Regions from separate parts of the Streptomyces sp. NBC_00503 genome, predicted to be linked through region 1. Evidence: riboswitches for the same ligand, from Rfam matches in the RefSeq annotation. Region 1 holds a riboswitch; each other region holds the start of a gene.
What was found. Region 1 has a riboswitch for cobalamin ahead of OG490_RS31375 (ribonucleoside triphosphate reductase). Riboswitches for the same ligand answer to the same signal wherever they lie in the genome.
Positions count from the first base shown of each region.

Region 1 (4,875 bases):
CCTCCAGGTTGTAGAGGTGGCCGGTGCTCTCCTGGAAGTCGACCATCCGGGCCCGGACCCGGTCCAGCAGCCGGACCGCGAGGGCGTGGCCTCCGGGTGCGGTGATGTCGTACGCGTCCCCGCTGAAGTTGCGGATCATCTCGTTGATCCCGTTGACCCCGATGGTGGAGAAGTGGTTGCGCAGGGTGCCCAAGTACCGCTTGGTGTAGGGGAAGAGACCGCCGTCGATCAGCTCCTGGACGGTGGTCCGCTTGAGTTCGAGGCTGTCCTTGGCCAGTGCGCACAGCCGGTCCACCTCGGCCAGCAGCCCCGGTTCGTCACCGGCGTACGAGTGCCCGAGGCGGGCGCAGTTGAGGGTGACCACCCCGAGCGAACCGGTCTGCTCGGCGCTGCCGAAGAGGCCGTTGCCGCGCCTGAGCAACTCGGTCAGGTCGAGTTGGAGGCGGCAGCACATGGAGCGGACCATGTTCGGCTCGAGCTCGGAGTTGATGAAGTTCTGGAAGTACGGGAGCCCGTACTTGGCCGTCATCGCGAAGAGCCGCTCGGCGTTCTCGCTCTCCCAGGGGAAGTCCCGGGTGATGTTGTACGTCGGGATGGGGAAGGTGAACACCCGCCCGGCGGCGTCCCCTTCGGTCATCACCTCGATGTACGCCCGGTTGATCAGGTCCATTTCGGCCTGGAGCTCGCCGTAGGTGAAGGCGACCTCCTCGCCGCCGACGACCGGGATCTGCTCGCGCAGGTCCTCGGGGCAGGTCCAGTCGAAGGTGAGGTTGGTGAAGGGGGTCTGGGTGCCCCAGCGCGAGGGCACGTTCAGATTGTGGACCAGCTCCTGGATGCACTGCCTGACCTGCGGGTACGTCATCGCGTCGAGGCGGACGTAGGGGGCGAGGTACGTGTCGAAGGAGGAGAAGGCCTGGGCGCCCGCCCATTCGTTCTGCAGGGTGCCCAGGAAGTTCACGATCTGGCCCACGGCCGAGGAGAGGTGCCGGGGCGGGGCGGAGTCGATCTGCCCGGGGACCCCGTTGAAGCCCTCGGTCAGCAGGGTGCGCAGGGACCATCCGGCGCAGTAGCCGGAGAGCATGTCCAGGTCGTGGATGTGGAGGTCGCCCTCGCGGTGGGCGCGGGCCACGTCGGCGGGGTAGACCTGCTCCAGCCAGTAGTTCGCGGTGATCTTGCCCGCCGCGTTGAGGATGAGGCCGCCGAGCGAGTAGCCCTGGTTGGCGTTGGCGTTCACCCGCCAGTCCCGGCGGTCCAGGTATTCGGTCACGGTCTCTACGGCATCGACGACAGCAGTCACGGCAGCCCTCCCACGAGGCTCGGCACGGAAGTACGGAACACGGGCCGGCAGGGGTCGGACTCGTCCACCCGAGGTGGACACAACCGTTGCGGGGCAGTCCCGGATTCACACCGGATTCCCTGATGACTCGGTCGGGGCGGACCTGCGCGAACATGCGCGCAAACAAGCAGAGCCCCGCCGAACCGGCAGAGCCAACACTACATATAGATGCCAGCAGTACTTGCAACCACTACATATTGGGTGGCGAAGGTCCCGGGGCAGGGGCCTTCCGACCCTGACGCGGGATCGACTTCGGCCACTGACGGACGGCGGCGACGGGCAGGCGACGGACAGGCGATGCGCAGGCAAATGGACAAAGGCATGCCGTCTGTACAACTGCGGCGATCAAGGGGCGCCGCGGGCCTTTCAGCGGAATAGGGAATTCCCCTGGCCTTCCGGCGGAAGTGGCGCATAATCATCTTCATGCGGCTTGAAACAACCCTCTTGCCGCGTAGGTCACGTATGCATGGGGGGCATCGTGCCGATGAGGAATTCCATGGGCGCCGGCACGTTTCCGGCGACGTCCGCAGAGCTTTCCCGCCTGCTCACCGCCGTACGGCGGGGCAGGGTGGTCACCGTCACCGGACGGCTCCGGGGGCCCCGGAGCCTGCTGGTGCGGGAGATCGGGGAACGGCTCGCGTCCAACTTCTACGACGGGGTGGCCGTGGTCACCCTGGACCACCGCTTCGGGGTCCGCGACCTGACGGCCGCGCTGGGCTGCGTACCGGGCATGCCGTTCCTGCCGTACGGCACGGTGAACGCGGCTTCGTGGCTGGCCGAGCGCGACATGCTGCTCGTCCTCGACGGCTGCGACCACCTCGCGTCCGAGACGCTGGCCTGGCTGCGCGAACTGCTCGGCGCGGCCCCGGGCCTGCGGATCCTGGCGGCCGGACGCCACCCGCTGGGCATGCCTCAGGAGCGGGTCCACCCACTCTGAACCCGCTCCGTCCGGGCGCCCTACGCTGCGGCGGCCCGCCAGTCCTCGACCATCAGCCCCATCACCACCTCGTCCAGGAACTCCCCGCACACCCAGGCCGACCCGCGCAGGGTCCCTTCCAGAGCGAATCCGTTCGCGCTCGCGGCCCGGATCATGGCGGCATTGTCGGCCAGGGTGTCCACCTGGAGCCGGTGCAGCCCGCGCACGGAGAACCCGTAGCGGCACAGCAGCCGCACGACGTCCTCGCCCAGCCCGCGGCCCCGACTGCCGGGGCGCAGGGAAATCCCGAGGTGTGCGGAGCGGTTGTGCGCGTCGATGGACCAGAGCAGCGCCTCGCCCGCCAACTCGCCGGTGGCGCGCTCCACCACGGAGAAGAAGGCGACGTCGTCGGAGGGTTCGCGCGGTTCGTACGGGGAGTGCCCGCTCGCCGCGCCCACCGGCCGCCAGGGCCGGGTGTCGCCGCGCGAACGCGTCACGACGTCCTCGTACAGCTCCGCGTGGAGCACGGGCACGTCGTCGGTGTGCCGGGCACGCAGCTCGGCCAATTCTCCTTGGATCATGGGCTCTTACTAGTCCCCGCGCGGCCGGGTCCACAACCGGGTTTCCACGGCCGGGCACGGGACACGGGTCAGCCCCGGCCGACGACTGCCGACCGGGGCTGACCCGCGGTGCTGTGGAGCGGTGGTGCTGTGGAGCGGTGAACCTCAGCCGAGGAGCGCGAGCGCCTCGTTCAGCGTCGCGGACGGCCGCATGATCGCCGCGGCCTTGGCGGCGTCGGGCTGGTAGTAGCCGCCGATGTCGACCGGGGAGCCCTGGACGGCGATGAGCTCGCCGACGATCTTCTCCTCGGACTCGGCCAGCGACTTGGCCAGCGCGTCGAACGCGGCGGCCAGCTTCGGGTCCTCGGTCTGGCGCGACAGCTCCTGCGCCCAGTACAGGGCGAGGTAGAAGTGGCTGCCGCGGTTGTCGATGCCGCCCAGCTTGCGGCTCGGCGACTTGTCCTCGTTGAGGAAGGTGCCGGTCGCACGGTCCAGGGTGTCCGCGAGGACCTGGGCGCGGGCGTTGCCGGTGGTGGTGGCGAGGTGCTCGAAGGAGACGGCCAGCGCGAGGAACTCGCCGAGCGAGTCCCAGCGGAGGTAGTTCTCCTTGACGAGCTGCTGCACGTGCTTCGGGGCGGAGCCGCCGGCGCCCGTCTCGAAGAGGCCGCCGCCGTTCATCAGCGGGACGACCGACAGCATCTTGGCGCTGGTGCCCAGCTCCAGGATCGGGAAGAGGTCGGTCAGGTAGTCGCGCAGCACGTTGCCGGTCACCGAGATGGTGTCCTCGCCGCGGCGGATGCGCTCCAGGGAGTACGCGGTGGCCTCGACCGGGGACAGGATCTTGATGGTCAGACCGTCGGTGTCGTGGTCCGCGAGGTACGTCTTGACCTTGGCGATCAGCTGCGCGTCGTGCGCGCGGCCCTCGTCGAGCCAGAAGACGGCCGGGACGCCGGTGGCGCGGGCGCGGGTGACGGCGAGCTTGACCCAGTCCTGGATCGGCGCGTCCTTGGTCTGGCAGGCGCGGAAGATGTCGCCGGCGGCGACCTCCTGCTCCAGGACCGTGGTGCCCGAGGCGTCGACGAGGCGGACGATACCGGCGGTGGCCAGCTCGAAGGTCTTGTCGTGGCTGCCGTACTCCTCGGCCTTCTGGGCCATGAGGCCGACGTTCGGCACCGAGCCCATCGTGGACGGGTCGTACGCGCCGTGCGCGCGGCAGTCGTCGATGACGACCTGGTAGACGCCGGCGTAGCTGCTGTCCGGGAGGACGGCGAGGGTGTCGGCCTCGGCGCCGTCCGGGCCCCACATGTGGCCGGAGGTGCGGATCATGGCCGGCATCGAGGCGTCGACGATGACGTCGGACGGGACGTGCAGGTTGGTGATGCCCTTGTCGGAGTCGACCATCGCGAGGGCCGGGCCCTCGGCGATCTCGGCGTCGAACGAGGCCTTGATCGCGTCGGCGTCGGGCAGCGCGCCCAGGCCGTTCAGGATGGTGCCGAGGCCGTCGTTCGGGGAGAGGCCGGCGGCGGCCAGGGTCTCGCCGTAGCGGGAGAAGGTCTTCGGGAAGAAGGCGCGGACCACGTGGCCGAAGATGATCGGGTCGGAGACCTTCATCATCGTGGCCTTGAGGTGCACGGAGAACAGGACGTCCTCGGCCTTGGCGCGCTCGATCTGGGTGTTGAGGAAGGTGCGCAGCTCGTCGACGTGCAGGACGGACGCGTCGACGACCTCACCGGCGAGTACCGGTACGGAGTCGCGCAGCACGGTGACGGCGCCGTCGGCGGCGACGTGCTCGATGCGCAGCGTGCCGGCCTCGGCGATCACGGCGGACTTCTCGGTGGAGCGGAAGTCGTCGGCGCCCATGGTGGCGACGTTCGTCTTCGACTCGGAGGACCAGGCGCCCATGCGGTGCGGGTGCGCCTTGGCGTAGTTCTTGACCGAGGCGGGGGCGCGGCGGTCGGAGTTGCCCTCGCGCAGGACCGGGTTGACGGCGCTGCCCTTGATCTTGTCGTAACGGGCGCGGTTCTCGCGCTCCTCGTCGCTCTTCGGGTCGTCCGGATAGTCCG
Region 1 is NZ_CP107855.1:6,880,444-6,885,318, reverse strand. It holds gene OG490_RS31375 (ribonucleoside triphosphate reductase) at 1-1,348, opposite strand, end outside; cobalamin riboswitch at 1,327-1,458, opposite strand; gene OG490_RS31370 (hypothetical protein) at 1,833-2,273, shown strand; gene OG490_RS31365 (GNAT family N-acetyltransferase) at 2,294-2,833, opposite strand; gene OG490_RS31360 (NADP-dependent isocitrate dehydrogenase) at 2,978-4,875, opposite strand, start outside.

Region 2 (4,875 bases), 1.3 Mb from region 1:
CACCAACGGCGACGGCCTGCTGAGCTTCGACGAGTTCTGGGCCTCCCTGAACAAGTAAGCCCCGCGGGCAGACCCCGCGCCACCCCCGCCCGCCCCCCTGCCGGGGCGGGGCGGGGGACAGGTCAGCCCGAGCCCTCAGCCTCTCCCTCTCCCTCCATGTCCTGCACCTCGGCGAGCGCCTCCTCCAGCCAGGCCAGCCAGAAGCTCTCCAGGGCGATCCCGCCGTGCAGGACGAGCCGGCGCAGCCGGTCCTCGACGGCGTCCCGGCCCGCGGGGAAATCCTTCGCCTCGATGGCCTCGTACTCCGCCAACTGCCCCCGGTGCAGATCGAGATGGCGCCGCAGCTCGCCCCCGAGCCCCTGCGGCCCGACCACGCCCGCCGCCCGGATCCGCAGCAGCAGGGGGTCGCGCATCGGCTTCGGGTCCTGGCTGTCCCCGACCCACCGGGCCAGCTCCGCGCTTCCGGCGGGCAGCACCTCGTACTCCTTCTTCTGCCCCCGCACGGGCACCTCGCTGGGCAGCGCCCGGATCAGCCCGGCGTCCTCCAGCCGGCCGAGCTCCCGGTAGATCTGCTGGTGCGTCGCGGACCAGAAGTACCCGATCGACTTGTCGAACCGCCGCGTCAGCTCCAACCCGGACGAGGGCTTCTCGAGCAGGGCGGTGAGGATGGCGTGCGGAAGCGACATGCGGCCATCCTAGATTCGGGGCAGTTCCAGCACGCCGATCCCGCCGCTCAGAGCGAGGCCCAGACGGGTCCCGTCGAGCCGGCAGTACCTCCAGGGCCGCCCCTACGCCCAGGCGGCCAGCGCGTCCGGGGTTCTCGGGCCGGGGGTACCGGGGTCGAGCAGGCCCCGTGTCCGCAGGAAGGCCGTCACCGCCGGGGACCATGCTGTGCGCAGGCCCGACGCGGTGAGGAGGGGTGGGTCCGAGAGGAGGGATTCCGCCGGGCCCACGCGGATGCCGGACGGGGTCAGGACCGCCGCGTCGTCGGCCCAGCGGACCGCCAGGTCCACGTCGTGGGTGGCCATGACCACCGTGGTGCCGGAGGCCTGGAGTCCTGACAGGACGTCCAGGAGCCGCTCCTGGCCGTCCGGGTCGAGCCCGGCCGTCGGCTCGTCCAGGATCAGCACGCGCGGAGCCATCGCCACCGCACCCGCGATCGCCGCGCGCTTGCGCTGGCCGTAGGACAGGAGGTGGGTGGGGCGGTCCCGGAGCGCGGTGATGTCCAGTGCGGTGAGCGCCGCGTCCACCCGGGCGCGGACCTCGGCCGTCGGCAGGCCGAGGTTCATCGGGCCGAAGGACACGTCCTGTTCGACGGAGGCCGCGAAGAGCTGGTCGTCGGGGTCCTGCACCACCAGTTGGACGGAGGTCCGCAGCCGGGTCAGGCCGGCGCGGTCGTACGCGACCGGCGTGCCGTCGAGCCGCAGCGCGCCCGAACCGGGCCGCAGGCCACCGCTCAGCAGCCGCATCAGCGTGGTCTTGCCGCTGCCGTTGCGGCCCAGCAGGGCCAGCGCCCGGCCCGCCGGGATGGCGAAGTCGACGCCGGTCAGGACGGCCGGGCCGTCCTCGTAGGCATAGCCCGCGCCGGCCAGTTCCACCAGGGGGGTCGCCGATGGGTTCATGGGTGGAGCCCCTTCAGTACGAGGGTCAGGGTGATCAGCGCCGCCAGCAGCCCGGCCGTGGCCGCCAGGAACCGCCACGACAGGGCCGCCTCCGGGACCAGGACCCGCAGCGCGCCGTCGTAGCCGCGACCGGCCAGCCCCGCCTGGAGCTTGGCCGCGCGGTCGAAGGCCCGTACGAAGGAGGTCGCGGCGAGCCCGGCCAGGGAACGCCACACCGCCGCCCGTCCGGTGTGCCCGAGGCGGGCGGCCTGGGCCCGGCGGACCTGGGCCACGGAGTCCAGGAGCAGGAACGTGATCCGGTACATGACCAGGGCCACGTCCACCACGGGCGCCGGCACCCCGGCCCGGACCAGCCGGGGGAGCACGTCGGAGACCGGGGTGGTGAAGGCGAACAGCAGCAGCCCGAGCGAGGCCGCCGAGGTGCGCAGGAGCAGCTCGGCGGCGTGCCGCGGGCCGTCCGGGGCCATGGCGACCAGGCCCTGCGGGCCGCCCACGGCGAACAGCAGCGGCAGCGCCCCCGTGAAGCAGAAGCCGAGCGGGATCCGGAAGGCCCGCCACAGCTGGCGCCCGGCCACGCCCGCCGGGCCGAGGAGCACGGCGAGCGTGGCGGCGGCCACCAGCGGACCGCCGGGCCAGGGCGGCAGGCAGACGGCGGTGACCGTCAGCCCGACCCCGAGCAGGGCCTTCTCCAGCGGCTGCTGTGCGCGGCCACGTCGATCGGCAGCACCGCCTACGACTCCGGGGTGGCGGCACCGGCGCCGGCACCGGCACCGGCACCGGCACCCGTACCGGCGGCGGCCTGGGCGAGGCCCTGGCGGCGGCCCTTGCGGACGCCGAAGTAGTACGCGAGCACGCCCGCGCCCAGCGCCGCCTGGAGGGCGAACAGCGCCGACTCCACCTCCCCGGAGGGGGGTTCGTACAGCGGGGAGAACCACGGCTCGTAGTCCGGCTTGAGCTCGGTGATGGCCGCCTCCGCCTGCGCATCGGCGCCCGTGAAGGGCTCCTCCTTGCCCTCGCCGAGGCCGAGCGCGATCGGGAGCACGGCGAGCGCGGCCACCAGGAGCAGCAGCAGGGTGTTGATCTTCGCGTTCCTGCTCATCAGGCTGCCGCCCCCTGCTTCTCGGTACGGCCGGAGGTCAGCTTCGCGACACCGAGCCGGACCAGGTCCGACTTGCTCGACGCCATCAGCAGCCGCATCACGAGGACGGTCAGCAGCCCCTCGCTCACGGCCAGCGGCACCTGCGTGACCGCGAAGATCCCGCCGAACTTCGCGAGCGCGCCCAGGAATCCGGAGGCCGGGTCCGGGAAGGCCAGGGCGAGCTGCACGCTGGTGACGCAGTAGGTGACCAGGTCCGCGAAGAAGGCGCCGAAGAAGACGGTCACCATCAGCGGGAGGCCGAAGCCGCGCAGCAGCCGGTAGACGGCGTAGCCAGCCCACGGGCCGGCGATGGCCATCGAGAAGACGTTGGCGCCGAGGGTGGTGAGGCCGCCGTGGGCCAGCAGCAGGGCCTGGAAGAGCAGGGTGATGGTGCCGAGCACCGCCATGATCGGCGGCCGGAACAGGATCGCCCCGAGCCCCGTACCGGTGGGGTGCGAGCAACTTCCCGTGACCGAGGGGATCTTCAGGGCGGACAGGACGAACGTGAACGCTCCGGCCGCGCCGAGCAGCAGGGTGCTCTCCGGGTTGGCCTTCACCTCGCGGGTCAGCGAGCGGACGCCGTGGACGACGAAGGGAGCGGACGCGGCGCCCCAGGCGGCCGCGTGCAAGGGGGGCAGAAAACCCTCGGCTATATGCATGAGTGGGGAGACCTCTCCAGCACCTCGTGGATGGACAACGCGCCCCGGCCGGTCTCCTGGCTCACGGGTTGACGTCCTGGCCCCGCCTTCCCGGGCAGCGCGGAACCTCCCGCGCAGCCCAGTGGCTTTCCCGCAGGAGTGGAGCCGGACTTCCCGATCACAGTGGCGAGGGCCGCACCGGTTTCTCACCGGTTTCCCGAACACCAAGGCCCATTGACCCTAGTCGGCCGCCCGGACCGTAACAAACCGGAACCGCACGGACGCGGCCCGCCGACGAACCGGAACCCGTACGGGCGCTCCCCGGTGGCGACCGCGCCCGGGGCCGCCGAGGGTGGTGGCGTGGACTACTCCGACCTCACCGCCGTGTACGTGAACTGCACGCTCAAGCGGTCACCCGAGCCCAGCAACACCGAGGGCCTGATCGCCAGGAGCCGCGCCGTGATGGAGGCGGCCGGCGTCCGCACCTCGCTCATCCGGGCTGTCGACCACGACATCGCCACGGGCGTCTGGCCGGACATGACCGAGCACGGCTGGGAGGAGGACCAGTGGCCGGTGCTCTACAGCCAGATCATGGACGCCGACATCCTCGTCCTGTGCGGCCCGATCTGGCTCGGGGACAACAGCTCGGTGATGAAGCAGGTCATCGAGCGGCTCTACGCCTGCTCCTCGATCCTGAACGAACAGGGCCAGTACGCCTACTACGGGCGCGTCGGCGGGGCGCTGATCACCGGCAACGAGGACGGCGTCAAACACTGCGCCATGAACATCCTCTACAGCCTCCAGCACCTCGGCTACGCGATCCCGCCGCAGGCCGACGCCGGATGGATCGGGGAGGCCGGGCCCGGACCCTCGTACCTGGACCCCGGCTCGGGCGGCCCCGAAAACGACTTCACCAACCGGAACACCACCTTCATGAGCTGGAACCTCATGCACCTGGCGGCCCTGCTCAAGCGCAACGGCGGGATCCCCGCCCACGGCAACCAGCGCTCGCAGTGGGACGCGGGCTGCCGCTTCGACTTCCCGAACCCGGAGCACCGCTGATCCTCACGTGGGACGGCTCACCTGGGCAGCAGGGTGTCCAGCTCGGCGTCGAGGTCGTAGTGGCGGTGCTCCTGGCCGCGCGGGACCATCGTGGTCATCCGCCGGCACAGCTCGCGCACGTCCTTCGAGCGGGCGGACACCACGCAGCCCTGGCTGCCGTTGCTGAAGGCGAGGTAGATCCGCGGTTCGGTGCCCTGCCAGCGCGGCCACACCTGGATGTCGCCCTCCCCGGTGGCGCAGACCTGACCGTCGAGGAGCAGCTCCCGCGAGAACACCCAGTGCGCGAGGTGGAGTCCGGCGCCCTCGAAGTCGAGGGAGACCTCGTAGGGCCGGTCGGAGCGGTACACGAAGACGCCCCGCATCGGAATGGGAGAAGGGGAGGCCTCCAGCTGGAGCGGGAGGACACGGTGTTCTG
Region 2 is NZ_CP107855.1:5,569,450-5,574,324, forward strand. It holds gene OG490_RS25915 (EF-hand domain-containing protein) at 1-58, shown strand, start outside; gene OG490_RS25920 (PadR family transcriptional regulator) at 123-686, opposite strand; gene OG490_RS25925 (ATP-binding cassette domain-containing protein) at 789-1,622, opposite strand; partial or broken gene cbiQ (cobalt ECF transporter T component CbiQ) at 1,619-2,349, opposite strand; gene OG490_RS25935 (energy-coupling factor ABC transporter substrate-binding protein) at 2,353-2,721, opposite strand; gene OG490_RS25940 (energy-coupling factor ABC transporter permease) at 2,721-3,419, opposite strand; cobalamin riboswitch at 3,449-3,642, opposite strand; gene OG490_RS25945 (flavodoxin family protein) at 3,759-4,460, shown strand; gene OG490_RS25950 (SsgA family sporulation/cell division regulator) at 4,478-4,875, opposite strand, start outside.
Region 2: it holds a riboswitch for cobalamin, as region 1 does, so the genes downstream of both, OG490_RS25940 (energy-coupling factor ABC transporter permease) here and OG490_RS31375 (ribonucleoside triphosphate reductase) in region 1, are expected to answer to the same signal.

Region 3 (4,875 bases), 6.5 Mb from region 1:
GCCCCATCTCATCGCCACCCTGCGGGAGTTCATCGCCGCCGGGTACCGGCGCGCCGAGGCCGCCGAGGCCCTCACCGTCCACCGCAACACCCTGACCTACCGGTTGGGCCGGATCCGGCTCCTGACCGGCCACGACGCCACCGACCCCACCGAGGCCGGCCGGCTGGCGGCCGCCCTCACCGCCTACGACGCGGTCCGCCGGAGCCGCCAGCGGTGAGGGCCGGGCGATTCGCCCCGGGCGATTCCCGTCAGGGGCGCGGGAGTTCCTCGCGCACGGTACGGGCCGCCGCGACCAGGTGTGCCAAGGAGGCACGGGTCTCGGGCCAACCGCGGGTCTTGAGGCCGCAGTCCGGGTTGACCCACAGCCGCTCGGCCGGGATCGCGGCCAGCCCCTTGCGCAGCAGGGCCGCGGCCTCCTCGGCCGACGGGATCCGGGGCGAGTGGATGTCCCAGACGCCGGGACCCACCTCCCGCGGATATCCGGCGGTGGCCAGTTCACCGGCGACCTGCATGTGCGAGCGGGCCGCCTCCAGGCTGATGACGTCGGCGTCGAGATCGTCGATGGCCCGGATGATGTCGCCGAACTCGGCGTAGCACATGTGCGTATGGATCTGCGTGTCCGGCCGGACCCCGGAGACCGTCAGCCGGAAGGACTCGGTGGCCCACGCCAGATAGGCGCGGTGTCCGGCCGCGCGCAGCGGCAGTGTCTCGCGCAGCGCGGGCTCGTCCACCTGGATCACCGAAGTCCCCGCCGCCTCAAGGTCGTTCACCTCGTCGCGCAGGGCGAGGGCCACCTGCCGGGCGGTGTCCCCGAGGGGCTGGTCATCGCGTACGAAGGACCAGGCGAGCATCGTGACCGGGCCGGTCAGCATGCCCTTGACGGGCTTGGCCGTCTGCGCCTGGGCGTACGAGGTCCAGCGCACGGTCATCGGATCCGGCCGGGAGATGTCCCCGGCGAGCACCGGCGGGCGGACGTAGCGGGTGCCGTACGACTGGACCCAGCCGTGCCGGGTGGCGAGGTAGCCGGTCAGCTGCTCGGCGAAGTACTGCACCATGTCGCTCCGTTCGGGTTCGCCGTGCACCAGGACGTCGATGCCCGCCTTCTCCTGGAAGGCGATCACCTCGCGGATCTCGTCCTTGATCCGCTCCTCGTAGCCGTCCGCGTCGATGACCCCGGCGCGCAGGTCGGCGCGGGCCGTGCGCAGTTCGCCCGTCTGCGGGAAGGAGCCGATCGTCGTGGTGGGCAGCAGCGGGAGCCCCAGCCGGGCGCGCTGGGCCGGCACGCGCTCGGCGTAGGACGGGGAGCGCCGGGTGTCGGCTTCGGTGACGGCCGCCGCGCGGGCCCGTACCGCCGGGTCGTGGGTGAGCGGGGAGTTGGCCCGGGAGGCCAGATCGGCCCGGTTGGCGGCGAGTTCGGCCTGGATGGCACCGGTGCCCTGGGCGAGCCCGCGGGCCAGGGTGGTGATCTCGGCGGTCTTCTGCCGGGCGAAGGCCAGCCAGCGCCGGATCTGCGGGTCGGTGTCCCGCTCGGCGGCGGCGTCCAGCGGAACGTGCAGCAGGGAGCAGGACGCGGCGACGTCCACGCGCCCGGCGAGACCCAGCAGCGTCCCGAGGGTGGCCAGCGACTTCTGGTGGTCGTTGATCCAGATGTTGCGGCCGTTGACCACGCCGGCGACCAGCCGCTTGCCCGGCAGCCCGCCCACCGCCGCCAGATCCGCGAGGTTCCCGGCGGCGGCCCCGGTGAAGTCGAGGGCGAGCCCTTCGACGGGGGCCTTCGCGAGGACCGGGAGGGCCTCTCCGAGCCGGTCGAAGTAGGAGGCGACGAGCAGCTTGGGCCGTTCGGTGAGCGCGCCCAGCTCGCGGTAGGTACGGGCGGCGGCGTTCAGTTCGGCCGGGGTGCGGTCCTGCACCAGGGCGGGCTCGTCGAGCTGCACCCACTCGGCCCCGGCGGCGCGGAGCGCTGCCAGCACCTCGGCGTAGACGGGCAGCAGCCGGTCGAGCAGGGTCAGCGGCTCGAAGCCGTCCGCGACGCCCGGCGCGGGCTTGGCCAGCAGCAGATAGGTCACCGGGCCCACCAGCACGGGCCGGGCGCGGTGCCCGAGCGCGAGGGCTTCCCCGAGCTCCGAGACCTGCTTGGCGGGGTCGGCGGTGAACACCGTATCGGGCCCCAACTCGGGCACGAGGTAGTGGTAGTTCGTGTCGAACCACTTGGTCATCTCCAGCGGCGCCACGTCCTGCGTGCCGCGGGCCATCGCGAAATAGCCGTCGAGCGCGTCGGCCGCCACGGCGGCGCGGTGCCGGGCGGGCACGGCGCCGACCATCACGCTGGTGTCCAGCACGTGGTCGTAGTACGAGAAGTCACCCGTCGGAACCTCGTCGATACCGGCGTCGGCCAGCTGCCGCCAGACCTCCCGGCGCAGCTCCGCGGCGGTCTCCCGCAGCGCGTCGGCGGCGACGCGGCCCTTCCAGTAGCCCTCTACGGCCTTCTTCAGTTCCCGGTTCGGGCCCTGGCGGGGATAGCCGTACACGGTGGCGTGCACGTCGGCGGCCGCGTTGTTCGAGGTGGTCACAGAACTCTCCTTCGCGAGTGTGTCCTAGGACGGACCCCGGTGGACCCGACAGGGCACGCGGACGCGAAGGGATGGCAGAAATGACGCCGACCCGCCCGAGAGGTCACCGGAATCTCCGCGCGAGGACGGTCGTCCTCACGGCGGGCAACGGGCAGGTCTTCGGACTCGCGGGCGCGCCTGCCCCCAGGGCTGACACCTACTGGCCGTCGCTTCCCAGATCCGTCCGGATCCAGTGCGTGTGACGGCGGTCGTTCCCACTCACCGCTGCGGGGCAGTCCCGGATTCCCACCGGGTTCCCTCTTACGACGCCTCCCGCCTGGAGGGCGGGGGCGAACCAGCTGCATGGGCCACACTAGACGAATAAGTCCGATGTGTTCAGTGATCGAATGCGACCGGCGACCGCATGGTCGGGGCGCCGGTCTTGTGGTTGCGCCAGATCGCGGCGTCCATGGCGAGGATGCGATGGGCGACGCGGACGCCTTGGGAGGCGGAGCTCGCGCCCGCGCTTCCCTGCGCACTGTTCGCCCTCCGCCCGATGCGGAGGACGATGGAGGGCATGGGTGAGCACGACTGTCACCTGCACGCCGACGACCGAGGCTGAGGGCACCCAGGCGATGCCGTTGTTTCCCCCGCCTGCTCCCTAGCCTCGGCCGCACCCACGTCGAACTGGTGGGCGGCCCGCTGGACGGCCTTATCAGCCCTTCCCGGATCGGAGAGCCGTGTGGGCGTAGGCCGAACGCCAGGGACGTCGCGCTACGGCCGCAGATTCTCACAGCCGCCTCGAGGGACGGTACGTCAGACCACCACCGTGGCACGGAAGACGGTGCCGGTTTGGGACAGTTCAACCTTTTCGCCCGCCGGTACGAACACCGACTCCCCCGGGGCCAGTGCCAGTTCCCCGGAGACCGGGGAGGTGGCCTTCGGGGAGCCTGCCGTGCACAGAAGGATCTGCGGGGCGGTGTCGGGGAGCACCCGGGGGGCGCCGCCGGGGGCCAGGACGAAGCGGGAGAGGCGGAATTCGTCGATGGGGGTCTCGTAGACCTCTTCGCCGTTGCCCTCGGGGCGCATCACTCCGGGGTCGCTGGGTGCGAAGACGACCACCTTCAGCAGCTCCGGGTTCTCGGGGAGCCGATCGCGATCCCGCACGCCAAGACGGACGCGGTGACCGCCTGACGGTGGGCTGCGCGCGGTCCGACGAGGGCATCGAGTGGGCGCGCTGGACGGGACGAACGCCCGGCCGATGTTCATGATATTGGTGTCGGAAGCGGCCGCCGGGCATGAGCGCGGGCCGTTGTCATGAGGGCCGCCAGGTGGGCCCCACAGCAGATGTGATCCAGTCGACACAGGAAACGTGCATCCATTGCCGGATACCAGTCGTCTGAGTGCACGTTCGACGTGGTCTTTCGGTATCCAGGAGGGGGGGGAGGCAATGATTTATCGGCATCTGAGGCGCCGCAGCGTGCTAGCCGGTGCGGCCGTGACGGTAGTCGGCGGCGCGTTGGGGGCCAGCCTGATGGGAACCTCCCGCGGGCCGTCCGGCTCAGGGCTGCAGACGGACCTGGTCAAGCGGGATCCGCTGGCCACCCCGACGGCGCGGGCTGTTTACGGTCTGCTCGCCGGGCTGGAAGCGGACGCGCGGGCCGGCCGGAGCCGCGGGACGCTCATCGGACAGCATGTCGAGCTGCACAACGAGCTCTACAACGCCCAGTACGGCGACCACCCGGGACTCAAGGTGGCGGGCTACTACTACCGCAAGCCCCAGGACATCTCGGGGAAGCTGCCCGCGTTCCTGGAAGTGGACCTCGGCCCCGGCTACCAGGAGGAGGGCTGGGGTGTGGGAGAGCCGCGGGACTACTCGCGGGCAGCCTGGCCCGCCCGCCGTGAGCACTGGACTTACACCAACGACGCCGTGGACCTCGCCCTGGGCGTGTGGCGCGGCCTGCCCAGGGCAGCCGACGGTTCGTACAACCCCGGCGGGACCGAGCAGCTGTGGAACGGGACAAAGGCCGCGCTGCCCGGCAACGGGGGCAAGCCTGCGGGCTTCGTCGGCATGTCGTTCCATCAGCCCTGGCCGGGCAGCCCGGTGAAGAGCTTCGAGCAGACGATGCGCCGCAACTCGCCGGCCGCCAAGGACCCGAAGTGGATCGACCGGATCCTCAAAGCGGGTACCGACGAACACCGGGCGCTACTGCTCGACCTCTCGTTCCTGGCAGACCATCTGGGATATCTGGCGCGGTTCGGAGTGCCGGTCCTCCTGCGCCCGTACCACGAGATGAATGCCCTGGGGGAGGAGCGCGGATTCTGG
Region 3 is NZ_CP107855.1:367,043-371,917, reverse strand. It holds gene OG490_RS01820 (PucR family transcriptional regulator) at 1-217, shown strand, start outside; gene metE (5-methyltetrahydropteroyltriglutamate--homocysteine S-methyltransferase) at 249-2,570, opposite strand; cobalamin riboswitch at 2,704-2,924, opposite strand; partial or broken gene OG490_RS39080 (IS982 family transposase) at 2,946-3,050, opposite strand; partial or broken gene OG490_RS01805 (mannose-6-phosphate isomerase, class I) at 3,366-3,686, opposite strand; gene OG490_RS01800 (glycoside hydrolase family 26 protein) at 4,084-4,875, shown strand, end outside.
Region 3: it holds a riboswitch for cobalamin, as region 1 does, so the genes downstream of both, metE (5-methyltetrahydropteroyltriglutamate--homocysteine S-methyltransferase) here and OG490_RS31375 (ribonucleoside triphosphate reductase) in region 1, are expected to answer to the same signal.

Region 4 (4,875 bases), 1.5 Mb from region 1:
CGGTAGCGCTCGTAGAAGTCCGGGTAGCGCATGGGGCGGAGGGTGAGCTCGAAGCCCGGGTCCAGGAGGTTCTTCTTCGGTGAGGACGTCACGGCGGTGGAGCTCATTACTGGCAGGCCTCGCAGGACTCGGGGTTTTCAAGGGAGCAGGCGAGCGCTTCCGCGGCGGCGGCCTCGGCGGCGGCCTGGGCGGCTGCGTCGGCGTTGACCGGCTGGTTGTTGACCGGCTGCGGGAGCGCCACCGGGGTGGTGGCCTGTGCGGCGCGGGCGATCTTCGTCGCCGGGCGCGAGCGCAGGTAGTACGTGGTCTTCAGGCCCTGCTTCCAGGCGTACGCGTACATCGACGACAGCTTGCCGATGGTGGGCGTCTCCAGGAACAGGTTCAGCGACTGCGACTGGTCGAGGAAGGGGGTGCGCGCGGCCGCCATGTCGATCAGGCCGCGCTGCGGGATCTCCCACGCCGTGCGGTAGAGGTTGCGCACCTCGGCCGGGATCCAGCCGAAGCCCTGGACCGAGCCGGAGGCGTCGCGCAGCGCCTCGCGGGTCTGGGCGTCCCAGACGCCGAGCCGCTTGAGCTCCTGCACCAGGTAGCCGTTGACCTGGAGGAACTCCCCGCTCAGCGTCTCGCGCTTGAAGAGGTTGGAGACCTGCGGCTCGATGCACTCGTACACGCCCGCGATGGAGGCGATGGTGGCCGTCGGGGCGATGGCCAGGAGCAGGGAGTTGCGCATCCCGGACTTCGCGACCCGGGCGCGCAGCGCGTCCCAGCGCTCCGGCCAGTTCAGCTCGACGTCGTAGTGGTCGGGGTGCAGGACCCCGCGGGCGGTACGGGTCTGCTCCCAGGCGGGGAGCGGGCCGCTGCGCTCGGCCAGGTCGCACGAGGCCTCGTACGCGGCGAGCATGATGCGCTCGGAGAGCTTGGTGGACAGGGCCTTCGCCTCGGCGGAGTCGAAGGGCAGCTTCAGCTGGAAGAAGACGTCCTGGAGGCCCATCGCGCCCAGGCCCACCGGGCGCCAGCGGGCGTTGGAGCGGCCGGCCTGCTCGGTCGGGTAGAAGTTGATGTCCACGACGCGGTCGAGGAAGGTGACCGCCGTGCGGACGGTCTCGTCCAGGCGCTCCCAGTCGATGTCGCCGGTCTCGGCGAGCACGAAGGCGCCGAGGTTGACCGAGCCGAGGTTGCAGACGGCGGTCTCGCCGTCGTTGGTGACCTCGATGATCTCGGTGCACAGGTTCGAGGAGTGGACGACGGTGCCCGGCTCCGCGGTCTGGTTGGCCGTGCGGTTGGAGGCGTCCTTGAAGGTCATCCAGCCCTGGCCGGTCTGCGCGAGGGTGCGCATCATCCGGCCGTACAGGTCGCGGGCGGGGATGGTCTTGCGGGCCAGGCCGCCGGCCTCGGCCTTGCGGTAGGCGGCGTCGAACTCGTCGCCCCACAGGTCGACGAGGTCGGGGACGTCGGCCGGGGAGAACAGCGACCAGTCGGCGTCGGCGTTCACGCGGCGCATGAACTCGTCCGGCACCCAGTGGGCCAGGTTGAGGTTGTGGGTGCGGCGCTGGTCCTCGCCGGTGTTGTCACGGAGCTCCAGGAACTCCTCGATGTCGGCGTGCCAGGTCTCCAGGTAGACGGCCGCGGCGCCCTTGCGGCGGCCGCCCTGGTTCACAGCGGCGACGGAGGCGTCCAGCGTCTTGAGGAACGGCACGATGCCGTTGGAGTGGCCGTTGGTGCCGCGGATCAGGGAGCCGCGGGCGCGGATGCGCGAGTAGGACAGGCCGATGCCGCCGGCGTGCTTGGAGAGGCGGGCGACCTGGTGGTAGCGGTCGTAGATGGAGTCGAGCTCGTCCAGCGGGGAGTCCAGCAGGTAGCAGGAGGACATCTGCGGGTGCCGGGTGCCGGAGTTGAAGAGCGTGGGGGAGGACGGCAGGTAGTCCAGGCGGCTCATCAGCCGGTAGAGGGAGGCGACTTCCTCGACGGCCGCGATGCTCTCGTTCTCGGCGAGGCCGCAGGCCACGCGCAGCATGAAGAACTGCGGGGTCTCGATGACCTGGCGGGTGATCGGGTGGCGCAGCAGGTAGCGGCTGTGCAGGGTGCGCAGGCCGAAGAAGCCGAAGCGGTCGTCGGCGCCCTCGGTGAGCGCGTGCTCGACCAGCGCGTCGAGGCGGTTCGCGTGGAGCCGTACGAAGTCTGCGGTGCGGTCGGCGATCAGGCCCTCGCGGTGGCCCACCTCGACGGAGCCGGAGAACGAGAGGGAGCCCTGGCCGGCGGCCTCGTCGCGGACGGCGAGCGTCAGCAGGCGGGCGGCGAGCCGGGAGTACGCCGGGTCCTCGGAGATCAGGCCGGCGGCCGCCTCGGTGGCGAGCGTGCGCAGCTCCGCCTCGTCGGCGGCGGCGCTGCGGCCGCGCAGGGCGGCGGCGGCGACCCGGCCGGGGTCGGTGTCGGGCAGATCGGCGGTCAGCTCGGTGAGCGTGCGCAACAGCGCGGCCCCCGGACCCTCGTAGGCGGACGGGTCGGACTCGGCGCGCGGTGCGGAAGGCGCGATGGTCACGGGGGGAGCTCTCCCTCGCTCGGCTCCGGGAACACCGCTGGTGCGGGGCGCGAGGGGGCGCACGCGGGGGAGTGCGGGCCTGGCAGGGCACGCATACGCCACGTGACGTCCACCGGCCCAACCGCGAGGCCCGGACGAATCGGCACCCGGGTCGGTCGATCCGGGCGCACTGTCGACAGGTCCTCGGACTTGTGGATGCCCTCCGACCAGGTTCGACCAGGTCCGGGCATTTCATACCGTTGCGGGACAGTTCCGGATTCTCACCGGATTCCCCTGCGACGACAGCGAGGTCGAGCATACATGTGGGGGCCACCGCTTGCGGTAGCCCCCACATGTTGTGTCGCTCGTCGGTGGTGGCGCGCCGTTACAGCTCGACGCGGTAGGTGAGCAGGGGAAGGCCGGGGACCGGGTACCAGTCGCGCTCCGGGGTCCGGACGAAGCCCAGCCGGTGGTAGATCCGGTGTGCCCCCAGCATCTTCTCCGTGGTCGACAGCGCCAGGTGGGTCACGCCCTCCAGCTCCCGGGCGCGGGCCATGCAGGCGCGCACCAGGGCCTCGCCGGCGCCCCGGCCGCGGGCCTCGGGGGAGACGGCCAGCATCCGGAACTCCGCCTCGTGGGGGCCGGCGATCTGGGCGAGGGGGCTGCCGGGAGGGGCGAAGGTCACATTGCCGAGCAGCGTGCCCTCGTACTCCGCGACGATCACTTCGGCGTCGGCGGCCCGGCCGGCGACGTCGCGCAGCCGGTCCAGGTAGGGGTCGTCCTCGGCGAAGTCCAGCAGGTCGTCGCCGAGGTAGGCCTGTGCGGTGAGCTCGCCCAGCTCTTCGTATTCGGCGGCCGTTGCCGCCCTGATGACGATGTCCATGCGGTCGAGTGTGCAATACGGGTGTCGGTGCCCGGCGCTATCGTCGGAGGCAGCACCGTCGATGAAGGTGAGCGAGGCATGACCGTGATGACCGACAGGCCCCACATGCTGACCGAGGACTTCGAGGCCGTCGCGCGCATAGCGGCTCGCGAGCGAGTGGGCACACGGTTGGAGTTCATCGACGGGGTGATCAGGAGCAAGGCCATGCCGGACGGCGACCACCAGATGATCATCCAGTGGCTCACCCGGATCTGCATGCAGCATCGGCCCGAGCTCTGGCTGCACCCCGGGCAGGGGATCAAAGCGCAGGAGTACCGGGCAGGCAGGGCGATCCCGGATGCGGCGCTCGCACCCTCCGAGGCATTCGTCGGGCAGGGGGACTGGGTCGACCCGGATTCGATTCTCATGGTCGTCGAGGTGACTTCCTGGGACTCTGACACCCACCGGCGGGACCACGTCGAAAAGCCGCGCGCCTACGCGGAGACAGGCATCCCGCTGTATCTGCTGGTCGACCGGGCCAAGTGCGAGATCTCCGTCTACAGCGAGCCGGCGGGGCGGCGGTACGAGACGGTCCGCACCGTTCCGTACGGCAAGGACGTCGAGTTGCCCGACCCCGTCGGCATCACCCTCCAGACCGAGCCTCTCAAGGACTGGGTGCGCTGAGCATTTCGAAGGGCCCCACCGATGGAACTCGGCGGGGCCCTTCCAGGTGCCGTTCAGCAGCAGCGGAAGCCCTCGCGGGGGTCCGCCTCGCGCGCGTCCGTGCGGGCGCGCTCGAATTCGCGGCGGGTCGGAACCTCCGCCTCCGGGTCGTGCGTGCGGGCGTGAGCCACGTAGCGGTCGTACGCCGCCTCGCCCGAGAACTCCCGTACGAAGTACCGGGCCCGGCCCAGCGCGTGGCGAAGGCCCGTCACGCGACCGGTTCCTTCACGCGGCCCCCGCCCGAGTCGAGTCCGGCGGCGGCGAGCTCCGCGCGTTCCTCGGCGGTCGGGATCAGCCCGGCCGGGGCGATGATCCGGGACTCCTCCCACGGGGTCTCGGCCAGGGTGACGGACTCCGGCTTGCGGACGGCGTTGATGCAGGTCCGGGCGGCGTCGAGCAGGACGATGATGATCAGCAGTGCGAAGAGCACCGAGAGGACCCCGTCCACCGTGGCGTTGGTGACCACGGTGTGCATCTCGTCCATGTTCTTGGCGGGCTTGAGGATCTTGCCGGCGTCGATGCCGTCCTGGTAGAGGTCCCGCTGCGCGAAGAAGCCGATCTTCGCGTTGTCGGAGAAGATCTTCTGGTAGCTGGCGGTGAGGGTGACTGCCACGTCCCACGCCAGCGGAACGCCCGTCACCCAGGCCCACTTGAGCCGGCCCGACTTGACCAGCAGCGTGGTGCAGACGGCCAGGGCGACCGCCGCGAGCAGCTGGTTCGCGATTCCGAACAGCGGGAAGAGCTGGTTGATGCCGCCCAGCGGGTCCTTGAC
Region 4 is NZ_CP107855.1:5,348,354-5,353,228, forward strand. It holds gene OG490_RS24935 (ribonucleotide-diphosphate reductase subunit beta) at 1-32, opposite strand, end outside; gene OG490_RS24940 (ribonucleoside-diphosphate reductase subunit alpha) at 107-2,539, opposite strand; cobalamin riboswitch at 2,697-2,837, opposite strand; gene OG490_RS24945 (GNAT family N-acetyltransferase) at 2,904-3,401, opposite strand; gene OG490_RS24950 (Uma2 family endonuclease) at 3,480-4,064, shown strand; gene OG490_RS24955 (YbdD/YjiX family protein) at 4,118-4,315, opposite strand; gene OG490_RS24960 (carbon starvation CstA family protein) at 4,312-4,875, opposite strand, start outside.
Region 4: it holds a riboswitch for cobalamin, as region 1 does, so the genes downstream of both, OG490_RS24940 (ribonucleoside-diphosphate reductase subunit alpha) here and OG490_RS31375 (ribonucleoside triphosphate reductase) in region 1, are expected to answer to the same signal.